Shumkonia mesophila: one gene and its partner. The protein of the gene in region 1 binds, or shares a complex with, the protein of each later gene. Links are inferred from orthologs where the notes say so. Each region holds a gene or a part of one and is shown in the gene's direction. Other genes may lie near its edges.

The links.
Region 2: the proteins of rpsG (region 1) and tig are in contact, whole or in part, in a crystal structure (PDB 3GTY), measured with the Thermotoga maritima proteins. The link is inferred for Shumkonia mesophila from one-to-one orthologs. Residues at the interface, in WP_004081843.1 of Thermotoga maritima: Lys34, Lys52, Lys55, Glu59, Arg62, Gln63, Glu66, Asn67, Lys69, Val71, Arg95, Ala109, Lys110, Lys111, Gly112, Arg113, Pro114, Glu117, Glu121, Ile124, Ala125, Tyr127, Asn128, Asn129, Thr130, Gly131, Lys135, Asp139, Arg142, Met143; in WP_004081061.1 of Thermotoga maritima: Glu122, Val124, Val129, Leu130, Tyr133, Glu188, Gly259, Ile262, Tyr263, Glu266, Ser270, Glu273, Gln274, Glu277, Arg308, Gln311, Ile312, Ser315, Tyr316, Glu325, Arg329, Arg336, Leu363, Phe366, Trp367, Arg373, Leu377, Arg381, Leu384, Glu387.

The regions. Positions count from the first base shown.
Region 1 is NZ_JAOTID010000004.1:90,145-99,476, reverse strand. What follows is about bases 1-2,897. They hold rpsG (30S ribosomal protein S7), read left to right. Parts: upstream 1-1,162; coding sequence 1,163-1,633; downstream 1,634-2,897. Other genes in these bases: fusA (elongation factor G), read left to right, coding at 1,655-2,897; rpsL (30S ribosomal protein S12), read left to right, coding at 776-1,147; rpoC (DNA-directed RNA polymerase subunit beta'), read left to right, coding at 1-434. Outside these bases: more of fusA, read left to right, coding at 2,898-3,736; tuf (elongation factor Tu), read left to right, coding at 3,769-4,959; rpsJ (30S ribosomal protein S10), read left to right, coding at 5,004-5,312; rplC (50S ribosomal protein L3), read left to right, coding at 5,324-6,058; rplD (50S ribosomal protein L4), read left to right, coding at 6,065-6,685; ODR01_RS08735 (50S ribosomal protein L23), read left to right, coding at 6,682-7,014; rplB (50S ribosomal protein L2), read left to right, coding at 7,018-7,845; rpsS (30S ribosomal protein S19), read left to right, coding at 7,858-8,136; rplV (50S ribosomal protein L22), read left to right, coding at 8,139-8,519; rpsC (30S ribosomal protein S3), read left to right, coding at 8,519-9,196; rplP (50S ribosomal protein L16), read left to right, coding at 9,232-9,332.
Region 2 is NZ_JAOTID010000002.1:550,997-560,250, reverse strand. The notes cover bases 4,106-6,924. They hold tig (trigger factor), read left to right. Parts: upstream 4,106-4,707; coding sequence 4,708-6,141; downstream 6,142-6,924. Other genes in these bases: clpP (ATP-dependent Clp endopeptidase proteolytic subunit ClpP), read left to right, coding at 6,216-6,863; ODR01_RS05890 (malonyl-CoA decarboxylase), read left to right, coding at 4,106-4,457. Also shown: ODR01_RS05900 (D-amino acid dehydrogenase), read right to left, coding at 101-1,369; ODR01_RS05895 (NAD(P)H-hydrate dehydratase), read left to right, coding at 1,528-3,024; more of ODR01_RS05890, read left to right, coding at 3,027-4,105; ATP-dependent Clp protease ATP-binding subunit ClpX, read left to right, coding at 7,077-8,369; lon (endopeptidase La), read left to right, coding at 8,509-9,254. UniProt on the Bacillus subtilis protein: Involved in protein export. Acts as a chaperone by maintaining the newly synthesized protein in an open conformation. Functions as a peptidyl-prolyl cis-trans isomerase.

The DNA.
Region 1 (9,332 bases):
GCGAGCAGATCGACCGCATCGAGTTCGACATGGTCAACGCCAAGGCCGCCGAACGCGACCTGCGGCCGGCCGTGGGCGTTCCGGTGCTGCAGGGCATCACCAAGGCCAGCCTGCAGACGCAGTCGTTCATTTCGGCGGCGTCCTTCCAGGAAACCACCCGTGTCCTCACCGAGGCAGCGGTTTCCGGGAAGACGGACGACCTGGAAGGCCTCAAGGAGAACGTCATCGTCGGCCGGTTGATCCCGGCCGGCACGGGCAGCGTGATGAACCGCTTGCGGGCCATCGCCGCCCAACGTGACCGCGAGATGGCGGAAGTCGATGGCGGCCAGCCCGAGGCCGTCGAAGAGGGGGCCGGCCCGGCCCACATCGCGGCCGATGCGAAGGGCAAGGCCTCGGCAACCGACGCCGGAACGGCCGGCGGCGGCGACGACTAGGCCGGCTCCGGCCGGTTTTTCCGCGGATTCCCTGGGGATATCGGGTTTTGCCCGGTATCCCCGCCGGGACCCTCGGCGGGGCCGGCGAAAGCCGTAGGATTTAAGGATTGTTTTGCTTGACTGGGTAGGGCGGCGAAACTAGTATTCGCCCCTCTTCGCAAGGGGCCGGTGGTGGACCTCTCGGTTCAGACGCGGTCTCGGATGTGAAAAAAACATAACTGGGTCAGCGCCCTCCGGGCGGTAAGGATAACCGTCGGGAGTGGTTTTTTGCCTCGTTTTCGGGGTGCGCGCCACGGTCTTGACCATCAGGGCCGGGCGCACGTGTGAAGTGGAACGACGCAATGCCAACAGTTAACCAATTGATCCGGAAGCCCAGGCAGGCGCCGGATATCCGTAACAAGGTTCCGGCGCTGGATAGCTGTCCGCAGAAGCGGGGCGTCTGCACGCGCGTCTACACCACCACCCCGAAGAAGCCGAACTCGGCGTTGCGGAAGGTGGCGCGCGTCCGCCTGACCAACGGTTTCGAGGTCACCAGCTACATTCCCGGCGAGGGGCACAATCTTCAGGAGCACTCGGTGGTGATGATCCGGGGCGGTCGCGTGAAGGACCTTCCCGGCGTTCGCTACCACATCATTCGTGGCACCCTTGACACCCAAGGCGTTTCGGATCGCCGCCAGCGTCGTTCGAAATACGGCGCGAAGCGGCCGAAGTAGGATTGGAAGAAGAGCATGTCCCGTCGACACGCTGCAGAAAAACGCGAAGTCCTGGCCGATCCCAAGTTCGGGGACGCGGTGGTCACCAAGTTCACCAACGGCTTGATGCTGGATGGTAAGCGCTCGGTGGCCGAGCACATCATTTATGGGGCTCTCGATATCATCCAGCAGAAGACCGGGCAGGATCCGCTCAAGGTCTTCCACGATGCCATCGAGAACGTGAAGCCCGCCGTCGAGGTGCGTTCTCGACGGGTCGGCGGCGCCACCTATCAGGTGCCGATCGAGGTGCGCTCGGCCCGCCGTCAGACCCTGGCGATCCGTTGGATCGTCGATCTGGCGCGCAAGCGTTCGGAGAACACCATGACCGAGCGTCTTTCGGGCGAACTCCTGGACGCCGCCAACAACCGCGGGTCCGCCGTCAAGAAGCGCGAGGATACGCACCGTATGGCGGACGCCAACAAGGCGTTCTCGCACTACCGCTGGTAGATTTTCGGAGCAGATCCTAGCATGGCCCGCACGACGCCCCTCGACCGCTATCGCAACATCGGCATCATGGCTCACATTGATGCCGGGAAAACGACGACGACCGAACGAATCCTGTATTACACCGGCCGGTCCTACAAGATCGGTGAAGTCCATGACGGCAACGCCGTGATGGACTGGATGGAGCAGGAGCAGGAACGCGGCATCACCATTACCTCGGCCGCGACCACCTGCCAGTGGCGCGAGCACCGTATCAACATCATCGATACGCCTGGCCACGTGGATTTCACCATCGAAGTCGAGCGGTCCCTCCGGGTTCTGGATGGGGCCGTTGCCGTTTTCGACAGCGTCGGCGGCGTCGAGCCGCAGTCCGAGACGGTGTGGCGTCAGGCCGACCGCTACAAGGTGCCGCGCGTCTGCTTCGTCAACAAGATGGACCGCATCGGCGCCGACTACTTCCGCTGCATCAAGCAGATCGGCGAACGCCTGGGGGCCAATCCCCTGGTCTGCCAGCTGCCGATCGGCGAGGAGTCCGAGTTCGCCGGCATCGTCGACCTGATCGCCATGGAGTCGGTGATCTGGAAAGACGAGGCGCTGGGCGCCGAATTCGTGCGCGGGCCGATCCCGGCCGCGCTTGCCGACGACGCGGCGATGTGGCGCGAGCGGCTGGTCGAGATGGCCGTCGAGCAGGACGACGTGGCGATGGAGGCTTATCTCGAGGGCGGCAAGGAGCCCGACATCGCGACCCTGAACAAGTGCATCCGGCGCGGCACCGTGAACGGCGTCTTCGTGCCGGTGATTTGCGGATCGGCCTTCAAGAACAAGGGCGTGCAGCCGCTTCTCGACGCCGTGGTGGATTACCTGCCGGCGCCGACCGACGTGCCGGCGGTCGTTGGCGTCAAGGCGGGGACCGAAGAGCCGGTCACTCGGCGGAATTCGGATGATGATCCGCTGGCCGCATTGGCCTTCAAGGTGATGAACGACCCGTTCGTCGGTTCGCTCACGTTCGCGCGTATCTATTCGGGTGTGCTGGTCAACGGTCAGCAAGTCCGCAACACCACCAAGGACCAGCGCGAGCGTATCGGCCGCATGCTGCTGATGCATGCCAACTCGCGGGAAGACATCAACGAGGCGCGAGCCGGCGACATCGTGGCGCTGGCGGGTCTCAAGCAGACCACTACCGGCGACACACTCTCCGATCCGCAGCATGCCGTCGTGCTGGAGAAGATGACTTTCCCGGACCCGGTGATCGAGATCGCTGTCGAGCCGAAGTCGAAGGCGGACCAGGAGAAGATGGGCCAGGCCCTGTCGCGCCTGGCGGCCGAAGACCCGTCCTTCCGGGTGGCTTCCGACCCCGAGAGCGGCCAGACCGTGATCAAGGGGATGGGCGAGCTGCACCTCGAGATCATCGTCGACCGCATGCGGCGCGAATTCAAGGTCGAGGCCAATATTGGCCAGCCGCAGGTGGCTTATCGCGAAACCATCCGCCAAACCGCCAATGTGGACTATACCCACAAGAAGCAGACCGGCGGGTCCGGCCAGTACGCGCGGGTGAAGTTCCGCTTCGAGCCGCTGCCGGCGGGTTCGGGCTTCCTGTTCGAAAACGAGGTTTCCGGCGGCAACGTCCCGAAGGAATTCATCCCCGGCGTTCAGAAGGGGCTTAACGCGGCGATCCAGACCGGCGTCATGTGCGGGTTCCCGGTGACCGACCTCAAGGCGGTCCTCTACGATGGCGCCTCGCACGACGTCGACTCCAGCGTCATGGCCTTCGAAGTCGCCACGCGGGCGGCCTTCCGGGAAGGCATGGCGAAGGCCAAGCCGGTCCTGCTGGAGCCGATCATGCGGGTCGAGGTGGTGACGCCGGACGAGTACATGGGCGACATCATCGGCGACCTGAACTCGCGTCGCGGCAGCATCTCGGGGATGGATCAGCGGGGCAATGCCCGGGTGATCAACGCGCAGGTCCCGCTGGCGATGATGTTCGGTTACGTCAGTACGCTCCGTTCCATGAGCCAGGGGCGGGCCCAGTTCACCATGCATTTCGATCACTACACAGATGTGCCGCAGCAGGTCTCGGACGAGGTCAAGGCCAAGCTAGCAGGCTAACCACGAAACTCGGCGAGAACGGAGAATAGATCATGGGCAAGCAGAAGTTTGAGCGGACGAAGCCGCACTGCAATGTTGGGACGATTGGCCACGTTGACCACGGCAAGACGACGTTGACGGCGGCGATTACGAAGGTTCTGGCCGAGCAGGGGTTTGCGGAATTCACGCCGTTTGACCAGATTGACAAGGCGCCGGAAGAGAAGGCGCGCGGGATCACGATTGCGACGGCGCACGTTGAGTATCAGACGTCGAAGCGTCATTACGCGCACGTCGACTGCCCTGGCCATGCGGACTACATCAAGAACATGATCACGGGCGCGGCGCAGATGGACGGTGCGGTGCTGGTGGTCTCGGCGGCGGACGGGGCGATGCCGCAGACGCGCGAGCACATCCTTCTGGCCCGCCAGGTGGGCGTTCCGGCGCTGGTCGTTTACATGAACAAGGTTGACCAGGTCGACGACCCGGAGTTGCTGGAGCTTGTTGAGATGGAGCTTCGGGAGCTTCTGTCGAGCTACGAGTTCCCGGGCGACGACATCCCGATCGTGAAGGGTTCGGCGCTGGCGGCTCTGGAGGGGCGTGACGAGGAGATCGGCAAGAAGTCGATCCTGGCGTTGATGGATGCGATCGACAGCTACATTCCGCAGCCGGACCGTCCGAAGGACCAGCCGTTCCTGATGCCGATCGAGGACGTGTTCTCGATTTCGGGGCGTGGGACGGTGGTGACGGGCCGCGTTGAGCGCGGGGTTGTGAAGGTTGGCGAGGAAGTTGAGCTGGTTGGCATCCGGGCGACGCAGAAGACGGTGTGCACGGGCGTCGAGATGTTCCGCAAGCTTCTGGACCAGGGCGAGGCGGGGGACAACATCGGGATCCTGCTGCGCGGCACGAAGCGCGACGACGTTGAGCGCGGTCAGGTTGTTGCGAAGCCGGGTTCGATCACGCCGCACACGAAGTTCAAGGCGGAGGCGTACATCCTGACGAAGGAAGAGGGTGGTCGCCACACGCCGTTTTTTGCGAACTACCGCCCGCAGTTTTACTTCCGGACGACGGACGTGACGGGGACGGTTGTTCTGCCGGAAGGCACCGAGATGGTGATGCCGGGCGACAACATCACGATGGAGATCGACCTGATTGCGCCGATCGCCATGGAGGAAGGCCTTCGGTTCGCCATCCGCGAGGGTGGCCGCACCGTCGGCGCCGGCGTCGTCGCATCGATCATCGAGTAGTGGGAAGACATACCGGCGTTTCAGCCGGTGAGATGGACTGAGCCATGGAAAGTCAAAACATACGAATTCGGCTTAAGGCGTTCGATCATCGCGTCCTCGACCAGTCGGCGCGCGAGATCGTCAACACCGCCCGGCGTACCGGTGCCGAAGTGCGTGGTCCGATCCCGCTGCCGACGCGGCTGGAGCGGTTCACGGTGCTGCGCTCTCCGCACATCGACAAGAAGTCGCGCGAGCAGTTCGAGATCCGCACCCACAAGCGGGTGCTCGACATCATCGATCCGACGCCTCAGACGGTGGACGCGTTGATGAAGCTCGACCTGGCGGCCGGCGTCAACGTCGAGATCAAGCTGTAAGGGTGAGTGCGATGCGAACCGGTTTGATTACACGCAAGATGGGGATGACCCGCGTGTTTGCCGAGGACGGCAGCCACGTTCCGGTGACCGTGCTCAAGGTCGACGACCTTCAGGTCGTCGCCCATCGCACCGAGGACAAGGACGGCTACAACGCCCTGCAGTTGGGGTGCACCGCCGCCAAGGTGAAGAACGTGACCAAGGCGCAGCGCGGCCATTTCGCCAAGGCGAAGGTCGAGCCCAAGCGCCACGTGGTCGAGTTCCGCATCTCGGGGGACGCCTTCGTCGACGTCGGCGCCGAGCTGGCGGCCGATCATTTCACGGTCGGGCAGTACGTCGACGTGACCGGCACCTCGATCGGCAAGGGCTATGCCGGCGGCATGAAGCGTCATGGCTTCGCCGGCCTCAGGGCGACACACGGCGTTTCGGTCAGTCACCGCAGCCTCGGTTCCACCGGCCAGAACCAGAGCCCGGGTCGCGTCTTCAAGGGTAAGAAGATGCCGGGCCACATGGGCGACAGGCGGGTGACCACCCAGAACCTTCAGATCGTCGCCACCGACGTGGAGCGCGGCCTGATCCTGGTGAGGGGTGGCGTTCCCGGCTGCGACGGCGGCTTCCTGCTGATCCGCGACGCGATGAAGCGTCCGCTGCCGAAGGACGTGCCGTTCCCGGCCAGCGTCCGGGCGTCGCAGGAAGCGGTTCCGGCGGATGCGCCGGCCGCGGGCGAAGCCGACGAGAAAAAGGAATAGGCGACCATGAAGTGCGACGTGATCAGCCTGGAAAACGAAACGGTCGGCAGCATCGATCTGGATGAGACGGTGTTCGGCGTGCCGGTGCGGGGCGACATCCTGGCCCGCATGGTCAACTGGCAGTTGGCCAAGCGCCGGGCCGGCACCCACAAGACCAAAGGCGTTTCCGAGGTCAGCGGCACCACCAAGAAGCCTTTCCGCCAGAAAGGCACCGGTCGGGCCCGCCAGGGTTCGATGCGTTCCGCCCAGATGCGGGGCGGCGGCATCATCTTCGGGCCGGTCGTGCGCGATCACGCTCATGACCTGACCAAGAAGGTTCGCAAGCTGGCGCTGAAGACGGCGCTCTCGGCCAAGCAGGCCGACGGCAAGCTGGTGGTTCTGGACAGCACCCAGATCAAAGAGGCGAAGACCCGCGACCTCGCCAAGACCCTCGAGAAGCTGGGCTGGACGTCGACCCTGGTCATCGACGGGACCGAGGTGGACGCCAATTTCGCCAAGGCGGCGCGCAATATATTGGGCCTCGACGTGTTGCCCAGCCAGGGCGCGAACGTCCACGACATCCTGCGTCGCCAGACGCTGGTTCTGACCAAGGACGCGGTCGCGAATTTGGTGGAGCGTTTGAAATGAAGACCTATACGGGCAAAGGCGGCCGGGGCGTGAAACCCAGTCAGGGCCGCATCTACGAGCTGATCCGTAGGCCGATCATCACCGAGAAGGCGACCCTGCTGTCCGAGTTCAACCAGGTCAGCTTCGACGTGCCGCTGGATGCGACCAAGCCGGAGATCAAGGCGGCCATCGAGAACCTGTTCAAGGTCAAGGTGATGGCGGTCAACACCCTGCGCCAAAAGGGCAAGGTGAAACGGTTCCGCGGACGGCTTGGCCAGCGGAGTGATTCCAAGAAGGCGATCGTGACGCTGGCCGAAGGCCAGTCCATCGACGTCTCGACGGGGGTTTGAGCGATGGCGCTGAAACAATTCAAGCCGGTAACGCCGGGTCGCCGCGGCCTTGTGCTGGTCGACCGCGCCCAGCTGTGGAAGGGCGATCCCGAGCGGTCGCTGACCGAAGGGCTGCGCGGCAACGGCGGCCGCAACAACATGGGGCGCATCACGGCGCGCCGGCGGGGCGGCGGCCACAAGCGGCGCTATCGCATCGTCGACTTCAAGCGCGACAAGCTGAACGTGGTGGCGACGGTCGAGCGTCTGGAGTACGACCCCAACCGCACGGCCTTCATCGCCCTCATCCGCTACGAGGACGGCGAGCTTGCCTACATCCTGGCGCCGCAGCGGCTGAAGGCCGGCGACACCGTGGTGTCGGGCACCGACGTCGACATCCGCCCGGGCAACGCGATGCCGTTGCAGAACATTCCGGTCGGCACCATCGTCCATAACGTCGAGATGAAGGCGGGCAAGGGCGGCCAGATCGCCCGTTCGGCCGGCACCTACGTGCAGCTGATCGGCAAGGATCGTGGCTATGCGCAGTTGCGGCTGGCCTCCGGCGAGTTGCGGCTGGTGCGGGCCGAATGCATGGCGACCATCGGCGCGGTTTCCAACGCCGACCAGCAGAACATCAAACTGGGCAAGGCCGGCCGCAGCCGGTGGCTGGGCAAGCGTCCGAGCGTGCGCGGCGTGGCCATGAACCCGATCGACCACCCGCACGGCGGCGGCGAGGGCCGCACCTCGGGCGGCCGTCATCCGGTGACGCCATGGGGCAAACCCACCAAGGGCAAGCGGACCCGCAACAACAAACGGACGGACGCGTTCATCATGCGTCGCCGTCCCAAGAAGTAGAGGAGGGCGGTCGTGGCACGTTCCGTTTGGAAAGGCCCCTTCGTGGACGGCTACCTTTTCAAGAAGGTGGAGCAGGTTCGCGGTTCGGGGCGTAACGAGATCATCAAGACGTGGTCGCGCCGGTCGACGATCATTCCCCAGTTCGTGGGGCTGACGTTCGGCGTCTACAACGGCAAGAAGTTCATACCGGTGCTGGTGACCGAAGACATGATCGGTCACAAGTTCGGGGAATTCTCGCCGACCCGCGTCTTTTATGGCCATGCGGCCGATAAACGGGCGAAAAGGGCTTAACCATGGGCAAGAAGACGGCCCCCCGGCAGCTCGCCGACAACGAGGCGATGGCCTATTCCAAGTTTCTGCGGACCAGTCCGCAGAAGCTCAACCTCGTGGCGGAGTCCATTCGCGGCAAGTCCTGCGAATCGGCCCTGGCGGAGCTGACCTTTTCGAAAAGGCGCATCGCCAGCGAGGTAAAGAAGGTTCTGCAATCGGCGATTGCCAACGCGGAGAACAACCACCAGCTCGACGTCGATCAGTTGATCGTCTCCGAGGCGACGGTGGGGCGTACCCTGGTCATGAAGCGGTGGCGGGCTCGGGCCCGCGGCCGGGTGGGGCGCATTCAGAAGCCGTTCAGCAATATCCGGCTGGTGGTTCGCGAACGCGAGGAGACGGCATAATGGGTCAGAAGGTCAACCCGATTGGATTGCGGCTCGGCATCAACCGGACGTGGGATTCCCGCTGGTACGCCGACGAAAGCTACGCGACCCTGTTGCACGAGGATCTGCGCATCCGCGCCTTCCTGCAGGACAAGCTGAGCCAGGCGGGGGTGTCTCGGATCATCATCGAGCGTCCGGCCAAGATGGCGCGCGTCACTATCCACACGGCCCGGCCGGGCGTGGTCATCGGCAAGAAGGGCGCGGACATCGAAAAGCTGCGCGGCGAATTGTCGAAGATGACCGGTTCCGACGTCCACCTGAACATCGTCGAGATCCGCAAGCCGGAAATCGACGCCCAGCTGGTTGCCGAGAACATCGCCCATCAACTGGAGCGGCGCGTCGCCTTCCGTCGGGCCATGAAGCGGGCGGTGCAGTCGGCCATGCGCCTGGGCGCCGAGGGCATCCGCATCAACTGCGGCGGCCGTCTGGGCGGCGCCGAAATCGCTCGCATGGAATGGTACCGCGACGGCCGCGTGCCGTTGCACACCCTGCGTGCGGACATCGATTTCGGGGTCGGCACCGCGAAGACGACATACGGCACCTGCGGCATCAAGGTCTGGATTTTCAAGGGCGAGATTTTGGCCCACGACCCCATGGCCGTCGAGAAGCGGGCGGCGGAGCAGCAGCCGGCGCGTTAAGACGCGACTGAATCTAGGTTAGGAAAGACGGGAAGATGCTTAGTCCCAAACGTACAAAATTCCGCAAGGCGCATAAGGGCCGCATCCACGGCCTGGCGACGCGCGGAAGCCGTCTCACTTTCGGGACCTACGGCCT
Region 2 (9,254 bases), on another replicon or contig:
GGGGACACCATATTTAATTCACTACGGAATTAAATATGGTGTCCCCGAAATTAAGCCATGGTGTTCCCGAAATTAAGCCCTTATCGGCCGGAAAGGCGGTTCAGGCGAAGCGGTCGATGCCGAGGCCGTCCAGATCGATGTCCGGGTCCTTGCCACTGGCCAGATCGGCGACCAGCCGGCCGGCCCCGGCGGACATCGTCCAGCCCAGCGTGCCGTGGCCGGTGTTGATCAGCAGGTTCTCGAAGCGCGTGCGGCCGATGACCGGCACGCTGTCCGGCGTGGTCGGCCTGAGCCCGGCCCAGAATTCCGCCCGCGAGGCGTCGCCGCAGCGGGGGAAGAGATCCATCGCCGCCGTCAGGATGGAATGGGCGCGCGCGCCGCTCAAGCTGGTGTCATAGCCGGTCAGCTCGGCGGTGCCGGCTACCCGCAGGCGGTCGCCCAGACGCGAATAGACGATCTTGCGCTCGTCGTCGATGATCGCCACCCGCGGCGCCCCACCGGGATTTTCCGGCGCCGTCGGGATGGTCACCGAATAGCCCTTGGCCGGATAGACCGGCAGCCTTACGCCCAGCGGCTTCAGCAGCAGCGGCGTGTAGCTGCCCATGGCCAGGACGAACAGGTCGTAGTCGTCGGCATTGAGCGTGCCGCCGTCGGTGACGACGCCGAGGAGGTGGTTGCGATGGGCGATCAGCCGGCGCACCTGGGTGCCATAGCGAAACTGCACGCCCATGCCCCGGCAGATATCGGCCAGCCCGGCGGTGAACTTGTAGGCGTCGCCGCTTTCGTCGTCGGGGCTGTAGGTGCCGCCGACCAGTTTGTGGCGGGATTCCGCCAGGGCCGGTTCGCGGGCGACACAGCCCTCGACGTCCAGCACCTCGCGGATGCAGCCGTATCGGGTCATCAGCGCGGCCTTGGGTACCGCCGCCTCGAATTCCTTGGCGTCGGAATAGACGTGCAGGATGCCGCGTTCGGCCTGGTCGTACGCGATGCCGGTGTCGGCGCGGATCTGGGCCAGGCATTGGCGGCTGTAGACGGCGACCCTGAGGATGCGCTCGGTGTTGACGCGGTTGCGCGCCGCCGTGCAGTTGGCGAGGAAGCGCAGGCACCAGCCGAACATCGCGAAATCGAGGCGCGGCCGGATGATCAGCGGCGCGTCCTCGCGGCCCAGCCATTTGAGCGCCTTCAGCGGCGTCGCCGGCCCGGCCCACGGGTCGGCATGGCTGGCCGAAATCTGGCCGCCGTTGGCGAAACTGGTTTCCAGCCCCGGCCCCAACTGGCGGTCCAGCACGACGACCTGATGGCCGGCCTTGGCCAGCCAATAGGCGGTTGTGACGCCGACCACGCCGGCGCCCAACACCAACACTCTCATCGGATTGCCCTCTTTTTGGTCTTGGAAAATTCACAGGCAGTCATGGCGGCGATCTTATAATCCTTGCCCGCCTGGAACGCCTAGACCCATCTGTGACCTTTCGACGGCCCGTCCAACCCATTATGATACTTGGAAATTCGTCTGCGAAGCGGGAGGCCATGACCGATACCGCGCTGCTCAGCGTCGAGGAAATGTACCAGGCGGACGCCGCCGCCGCACGCGCCGGCGTGCCCGGTCTTGCCCTCATGGAAGCGGCGGGAACCGCCGTCTTTCGCGAAATCCGCCAGCGCTGGCCGACGCCGCGCCCGACGGTGGTGCTGTGCGGTCCGGGCAACAACGGCGGCGACGGATTCGTCGTCGCCCGCCTGCTGCGCGAAGCCGGCTGGCCGGTGCGCCTTGCCCTGCTGGGCGACCGGGCCAGGCTCAAGGGCGATGCCGCCGCCAATGCCAGGCGCTGGACCGGCAACGTCTTGCCACTCGACGGCCCGGCGCTTCTCGACGGTTGCGAACTGGTCGTCGACGCCCTGTTCGGGGCCGGTCTGGCGCGCCCCCTCGATGGACCGGCCAGGGCCGTGATCGAGGCCATCAACCAGCGTTGCCTCGCCTGCCTGGCGGTCGACGTGCCGAGCGGCGTCCACGGCAACACCGGCCAGGTCATGGGCGCCGCCCCCCAGGCCACCGTCACCGTCACCTTCTTCAGGGCCAAGCCAGGGCACTTCCTGCGCCCCGGACGGGATCTGGCCGGCGCCCTGGTGGTCGCCGACATCGGCATCCCCGAGGCGGTGCTTGCCGACATCGCCCCCCAGACCGCGTTCAACGCGCCGGGCCTGTGGCTGGAGCGCTACCCGTGGCCGAATTTCGAGAGCAACAAATACACCCGCGGCCACGCCGTCATCGCCGGGGGCAGCGAAATGACCGGCGCCGCCCGGCTGGCGGCACGCGGCGCCCGGCGCATCGGGGCCGGGCTGGTAACCATCGCGACATCGCCGGAAGCCTTTCCCATCTACGCCGCCGACATGCCGGGCACGCTGGTGAAGCCGCTGGCCGGTCGTGGCGGTTTCGGCGAGTTCATTGCCGACCCGCGGCGTAACGCCGTGCTGGTCGGGCCGGGCGCCGGCGTCAACGAAATCACCCATCGCCGGGCGCTGGCGGCACTGGCCGCCGGCAAGGCGACGGTATTGGACGCCGACGCTCTGACCGTTTTCGCCAGGAAGCCGAAGGCGCTGTTCGAGGCGATCGGCGGCCCTTGCGTGCTGACCCCGCACGAGGGCGAGTTCGCCCGCCTGTTCAAGCTGGAGGGCGACCGGCTGACACGGGCCCGGGCGGCCGCCCGCCAATCGGGCGCCGTCGTTCTGCTGAAGGGGTCCGACACCGTCATCGCGGCGCCCGACGGGCGGGCCGCCATCGACGCCTCGGCGCCGCCGGAACTGGCGACCGGGGGGTCCGGCGACGTCCTGGCCGGCTTCGTCCTCGGCCTGCTGGCCCAGGGCATGGACGCCTTCGGCGCGGCCTGTGCCGCCACCTGGGTCCACGGGTCGGCGGCGGCCGATTTCGGGCCGGGGCTGATCGCCGAGGATCTGCCGGAACGGGTGCCGGGCGTGTTGCGCCGGCTGCGTGCCGCCGCCGGCCATTCCCGGCAACCGGAATCGGAGTGAGCATGGTCGAGGCAACGAAAGCGGGATTTCTTGATCGGACGCTGCGCAACCTGCGCAACGCCTGGCAGAGCATCGCCGGCTCGGAGTACGGCGCGGAAACCGCCAGCATGCGCCCGCATCTGCCGGACGACGACATCCCCCGCCTGCGCGAGCAGATGCTGGCCTGCCTGGCGGCGCGGGGCGGCGAGGTGTCGGCCCGGGCCCGGGCGGCCGCCCTGGGGCGGGCCTACCTCAACCTCGACGAGACCGGGCGGCGGCGATTCCTGACCGTCCTCGCCCAGGAATTCGACGTCGACCGCGCCGCCGTCGATGCGGCCATCGCCGCCGTCCAGGCCGCCGCCGACCCTGACGCCCGGCACCACGCCGAAGCCCGGCTGAAAAAGGCGATGGAGGCGCCGCGCCTGCGCCTGCTGACCCAGTTCAGCGCATTGCCCAACGGCATCAAGTTCCTGGTCGACATGCGCGCCGAACTGCTGTCGCTGGCCCGCCAGGACCCCCTGTTCAAGCCGGTGGAAGCCGACCTCAAGGGCCTGCTCGCCTCGTGGTTCGACGTCGGCCTGCTGGAGTTGCAGGAAATCACCTGGCGCTCGGCCTCGGCGGCGCTGCTCGAACGGCTGATCGCCTACGAGGCGGTCCACGCCATCAAGGGCTGGGACGACCTGAAGAACCGGCTGGCCTCGGATCGCCGCTGCTTCGCCTTCTTCCACCCGCGCATGCCGGACGAGCCGCTGATCTTCGTCGAGGTGGCGCTGGTTGCCGGGCTGGCCGACAATGTCCAGCATCTTTTGGACGAGTCCGTCCCGGTGCAGGACCCGCAGAAGGCCGATACGGCCATCTTCTATTCCATTTCCAACGCCCAGAAGGGGCTGGCCGGCATCAGCTTCGGCAACTTCCTGATCAAGCGCGTGGTCGATCTCCTGGCCCTGGAGTTCAAGGGCCTCAAGACCTTCGCCACGCTGTCGCCGGTCCCCGGCTTCCGGCCGTGGCTGGAGCACGCGCTTTCGGACGGCGAACCGCGCCTGCTGCTGCCGGCCGAACGCAAGGCGCTCACGCAGGTCGCCGACGGCTCGCGCGGCGCCAAGGGCACGCTGAAGGTGCTCATCGGCGACGTCGCCACCTGGCACCAGGACCCCGCCGTCTGCCAGGCGCTGCGGGGACCGCTGATGCGCCTGTGCGCCCGCTACCTGACGCAGGAGCGGCGCTCCGACGGCAAGGCGAAGGACCCGGTGGCCCATTTCCACCTGACCAACGGCGCCCGCATGGAACGCTTGAACTGGCTGGCCGACACCTCGGCCAACGGGCTCCAGCAGTCGGCCGGCATCATGATCAACTACCTCTACAAACTGGGCGAAATCGACGACAACCACGAGGCCTATACCGGCGCCGGAAAGATCGCCGCGTCATCGGCCATCCGCTCGTTGGCCAAGGGCTGACGACAATCGACCAGCGCCCGATTGACAGAGGGCGCCAAATGTATAGAGTTGCGACCCCGCCCGATTATCCGGGGTCGGCGGGCGTGGTGGAATTGGTAGACACGCAGGATTTAGGTTCCTGTGACGCAAGTCGTGGGGGTTCAAGTCCCTCCGCCCGCACCACTTCCCGTTCCAGCCCTTTGTACGCCCGAGCCGACGTCCGGCGGAATTTTGGTATTACGGATCAACGAAACCAACCGAGTGTTTGTCCATGCAGGTCACCGAAACCAAGACCGAGGGGTTGAAGCGCGATTTCAAGATCGTCGTTCCGGCCACCGATATCGAGAACCGGATCACCGCCCGGCTTGAACAACTTTCCCAGACGTTGCGCATTCCCGGGTTCCGCCCCGGCAAGGTGCCCGTTTCGCTGTTGCGCAAGCGCTATGGCTCCTCCGTCATGGGAGAAGTGCTGGAGCGCACGGTCGGCGAAACGACCGCCAAGGCGATGACCGAGCACGGCGTCAGGCCGGCCATGCAGCCGAAGGTGGAGATCACGTCCTTCGAGGAGGGTAAGGATCTCGAATACACCATGGCCGTGGAGGTGCTGCCCGAGATCGCGCCGGTCGACTTCTCGAAGATCGAACTGGAACGCCTGACGGTCGACGTCGAGGACAGCGAGATCGACGAGGTCATGCAGCGCATGGCCGAGGCCAACAAGGTTTCGGAGCCGGTCGCCGGCGAGCGCGCCGCGGCCAAGGGCGACGTCGTCGTCATCGACTTCGTCGGCAAGGTTGACGACAAGGAATTCCCCGGCGGCAAGGCCGACGGCTATCACCTGGACCTCGGCTCGGGATCGTTCATCCCCGGCTTCGAGGACCAGTTGGTCGGCGCCAAGGCCGGCGACCACGTGGCCGTCAGCGTGGCCTTCCCGAAGGAATACGGCGCCGCCGACCTGGCCGGCAAGGATGCCGTCTTCGACGTCGACGTCAAGGAAGTGCGCAGCACCAAGCCGGCGACCATCGACGACGACTTCGCCAAGAAGGCCGGTCTGGAAAACCTGGACGGCCTGAAGAAGGCGATCCGCGACGAGCACGAACGCGAATTCAAGGCCATCTCGCGCCTGCGCCTCAAGCGGGCCCTGCTGGACGCCCTAGCCGAGATGTACGACTTCGCGGTGCCGGACAGCCTGGTCGAGGCCGAGTTGAACAGCATCTGGGCGCAGTTCGAGGAGCAGCGCAAGCAGGACCCGGACGCCGCCAAGAAGGAATACGGCGACAAGAGCGACGACGACATCAAGGCGGAGTTCCGCGCCATCGCCGAGCGGCGCATCCGCCTGGGCCTGGTGCTGGCCGAAGTCGGCCAGACCAACAAGATCCAGGTCACCCAGGACGACATCAACCGGGCGGTCGTGGCCGAGGCGCGCCGTTATCCCGGCCAGGAGCAGAAAGTCATCGAGTACTACAAGAAGAACCCCGAGGCGATGGACAGCCTGCGGGCGCCGCTGATCGAGGATCGCGTCGTCGACTTCATGCTCGAAATGGCCAAGCTGACCGAGCGCAAGGTGACGCGCGAGGAACTGCTGCGCGACCCCGACGAGGACGAAGCCGGCAAGGCCGCGGCGCCGGCCAAGGACGAGACCAAGAAGAAGCCGGCGAAGAAGGCCTCGGCCAAGAAGGACAAGGGAACGGAGAGCGAAAAGGCCTGACGGAAACATGTGTGACCGCCCCGGCGGGGGACGACGGGGCGAAGACCGAAGACGACGAAAGGAAGACGAAGGCGATGAGAGATCCGGTCGAAACCTACATGAACACGCTGGTCCCCATGGTGGTCGAGACGACCAACAGGGGCGAGCGGGCCTATGACATCTATTCGCGTCTCCTCAAGGAACGGATCATCTTCCTGACCGGCGCGGTCGACGACCACGTCTCCAGCCTGGTCGCCGCCCAGTTCCTGTTTCTCGAATCGGAAAACCCGACCAAGGACATCTCCTTCTACATCAATTCGCCGGGCGGGGTAGTCACCGCGGGTCTCGCCATTTACGACACCATGCAGTACATCCGCCCCGAGGTGTCGACGGTGTGCATCGGCATGGCGGCGTCCATGGGCTCGCTGCTGCTGACCGCCGGGGCCAAGGGCAAGCGGTTCGCGCTGCCGAATTCGCGCATCATGATCCATCAGCCGTCGGGCGGCACCCAGGGCCAGGCCACCGACATCGAGATCCAGGCCAAGGAGATCCTGCGGCTGCGCGACCGGCTGAACAGGATCTACGAGCACCACACGGGGCAGGCCCTTACCCTGATCGAGCAGTCGGTGGAGCGCGACCGCTATATGTCGCCCGAGGAAGCCAAGGAGTTCGGCATCATCGACGAAGTGGTGGCCAGCCGGCCGCCGCTGCCCAAGGACAGCGCCTCCAGCGGCAAAGATTGATCCGGCCCATTTCCCCACGCCCCTTGCCGAACTATATGAATGTAGGAACCGCGCGTACCCATCGTTCCACGAGCCCCATGCGTCGTGGAAGGAGGGGCGTGCGGGCCGGCGATCCATGCCAGTCGTCCGCCGTCCCCGTCATTTGGGATTGTGCGGGCGCCGCGCAACCGGCTAACATGTGTTGGACGAGGCCGGTATCCTGACGGAGACTTTATGAGTAAATCATCCGGCGGCGAATCGAAGAGTACGCTTTACTGCTCATTCTGCGGCAAAAGCCAGCATGAGGTGCACAAGCTTATCGCGGGACCGACGGTGTTCATCTGCGACGAATGCGTCGAGTTGTGCATGGACATCATCCGCGAGGAGCACAAGAGCAACCTCGTGCGTTCGCGGGAAGGGGTGCCCACCCCGCGCGAAATCTGCAAGGTCCTCGACGACTATGTGATCGGCCAGGAGCACGCCAAGCGCGTCCTCTCGGTGGCCGTCCACAATCACTACAAACGCCTGGCCCACGGTACGCGCGGCGCCGATTCCAGCCTGTCCGGCAAGGCCGGCGACGTCGAGCTGGCCAAGTCCAACATCCTGCTGGTCGGTCCCACCGGCTGCGGCAAGACGCTGCTGGCCCAGACCCTGGCGCGCATCCTCGACGTGCCGTTCACCATGGCGGACGCCACCACGCTGACCGAGGCGGGCTATGTCGGCGAGGACGTCGAGAACATCATCCTCAAGCTGCTCCAGGCCGCCGACTACAACGTCGAGCGGGCGCAGCGCGGCATCGTCTACATCGACGAGGTCGACAAGATCTCGCGCAAGTCCGACAACCCCTCGATCACGCGCGACGTCTCGGGCGAGGGCGTGCAGCAGGCCCTGCTCAAGATCATGGAGGGCACCATCGCCAGCGTGCCCCCGCAGGGTGGCCGCAAGCATCCGCAACAGGAATTCCTGCAGGTCGACACCACCAACGTGCTGTTCATCTGTGGCGGCGCCTTCAGCGGGCTCGAGAAGATCATCATGCAGCGCGGCCGCGGTACCTCGATCGGCTTCGGCGCCGACGTGCGCGGCCCCGACGAACGACGGACCGGCGAGATCCTGCGGGAAATCGAGCCCGAGGACCTGCTCAAGTTCGGCCTGATCCCCGAATTCGTCGGCCGGCTGCCGGTCATCGCCACGCTGGACGATCTCGACGAGGCGGCGATGGTCGAAATCCTGACCACGCCGAAGAACGCCCTGGTCAAACAGTACCAGACCCTGTTCGAGATGGAGGACGTGCGGCTCAGCCTGTCGTCGGGCGCGCTCGAGGCCATCGCCAAGAAGGCGATCGCCCGCAAGACCGGCGCCCGCGGCCTGCGCTCGATCCTCGAAGCGATCCTGCTCGACACCATGTTCGAGCTGCCGGCGCTGGAGGGTGTCGAGGAAGTGGTGATCAACCGCGAGGTGGCGGAAGGCCGCGCCAAACCCCTGCAGATCTACTCGGAGCGCCGCGACGATATCGAGTCCAGCGCGTGAGCGGCCGGTGTCGGTGGCGGATCTTTCCCTTGACCGCCCCGCGGATGGGAACCATTTCAGGAAACGGCCCCGGTGAGTCCGGGCTGCATTGTGTGGCCGGCGTGCCGGGGGCCTGAACAGAAAGAGCCGGATTGTGTCTATGAACGATGAACTTTACCCAGTCCTGCCGTTACGCGATATCGTCGTGTTTCCGCATATGATCGTTCCGCTGTTCGTCGGTCGCGAGCGGTCGGTCCGCGCGCTGGAGGACGTCATGAAGAACGACAAGCAGATCCTGCTTGTCGCCCAGAAGAACGCGGCCCAGGACGATCCGACGACCGAGGACATCTATCAGGTCGGGACCGTCTCGACCGTCCTGCAACTCCTCAAGCTGCCCGACGGCACCGTCAAAGTGCTGGTCGAAGGGGGACAGCGCGCCCGCATTCTCGGCTATGCCGACAACGCGGACTTCTTCCAGGCGCGGGTCGAACCCATCGTCGAGCAGGAAGGCGAAAGCAAGGAGCTGGAGGCGCTCGGCCGCTCGGTCGTTACCCAGTTCGAGCAGTACATCCGCCTGAACAAGAAAATCCCGCCCGAGGTGCTGGTTTCGATCAACCAGATCGAAGATCCGGGCAAGCTCGCCGACACGGTGGCCTCGCATCTGGCGCTCAAGATCTCCGAGAAGCAGGAGTTGCTCGAGATCGCCACCGTCGCCGAACGGCTGGAGCGCGTCTATTCGCACATGGAATCCGAGATCGGCGTCCTGCAGGTCGAGAAGAAGATCCGCAACCGCGTCAAGCGGCAGATGGAGAAGACCCAGCGCGAGTATTATCTGAACGAGCAGTTGAAGGCCATTCAGAAGGAGCTGGGCGAAACCGAGGACGGGCGCGACGAATCGGCCGAACT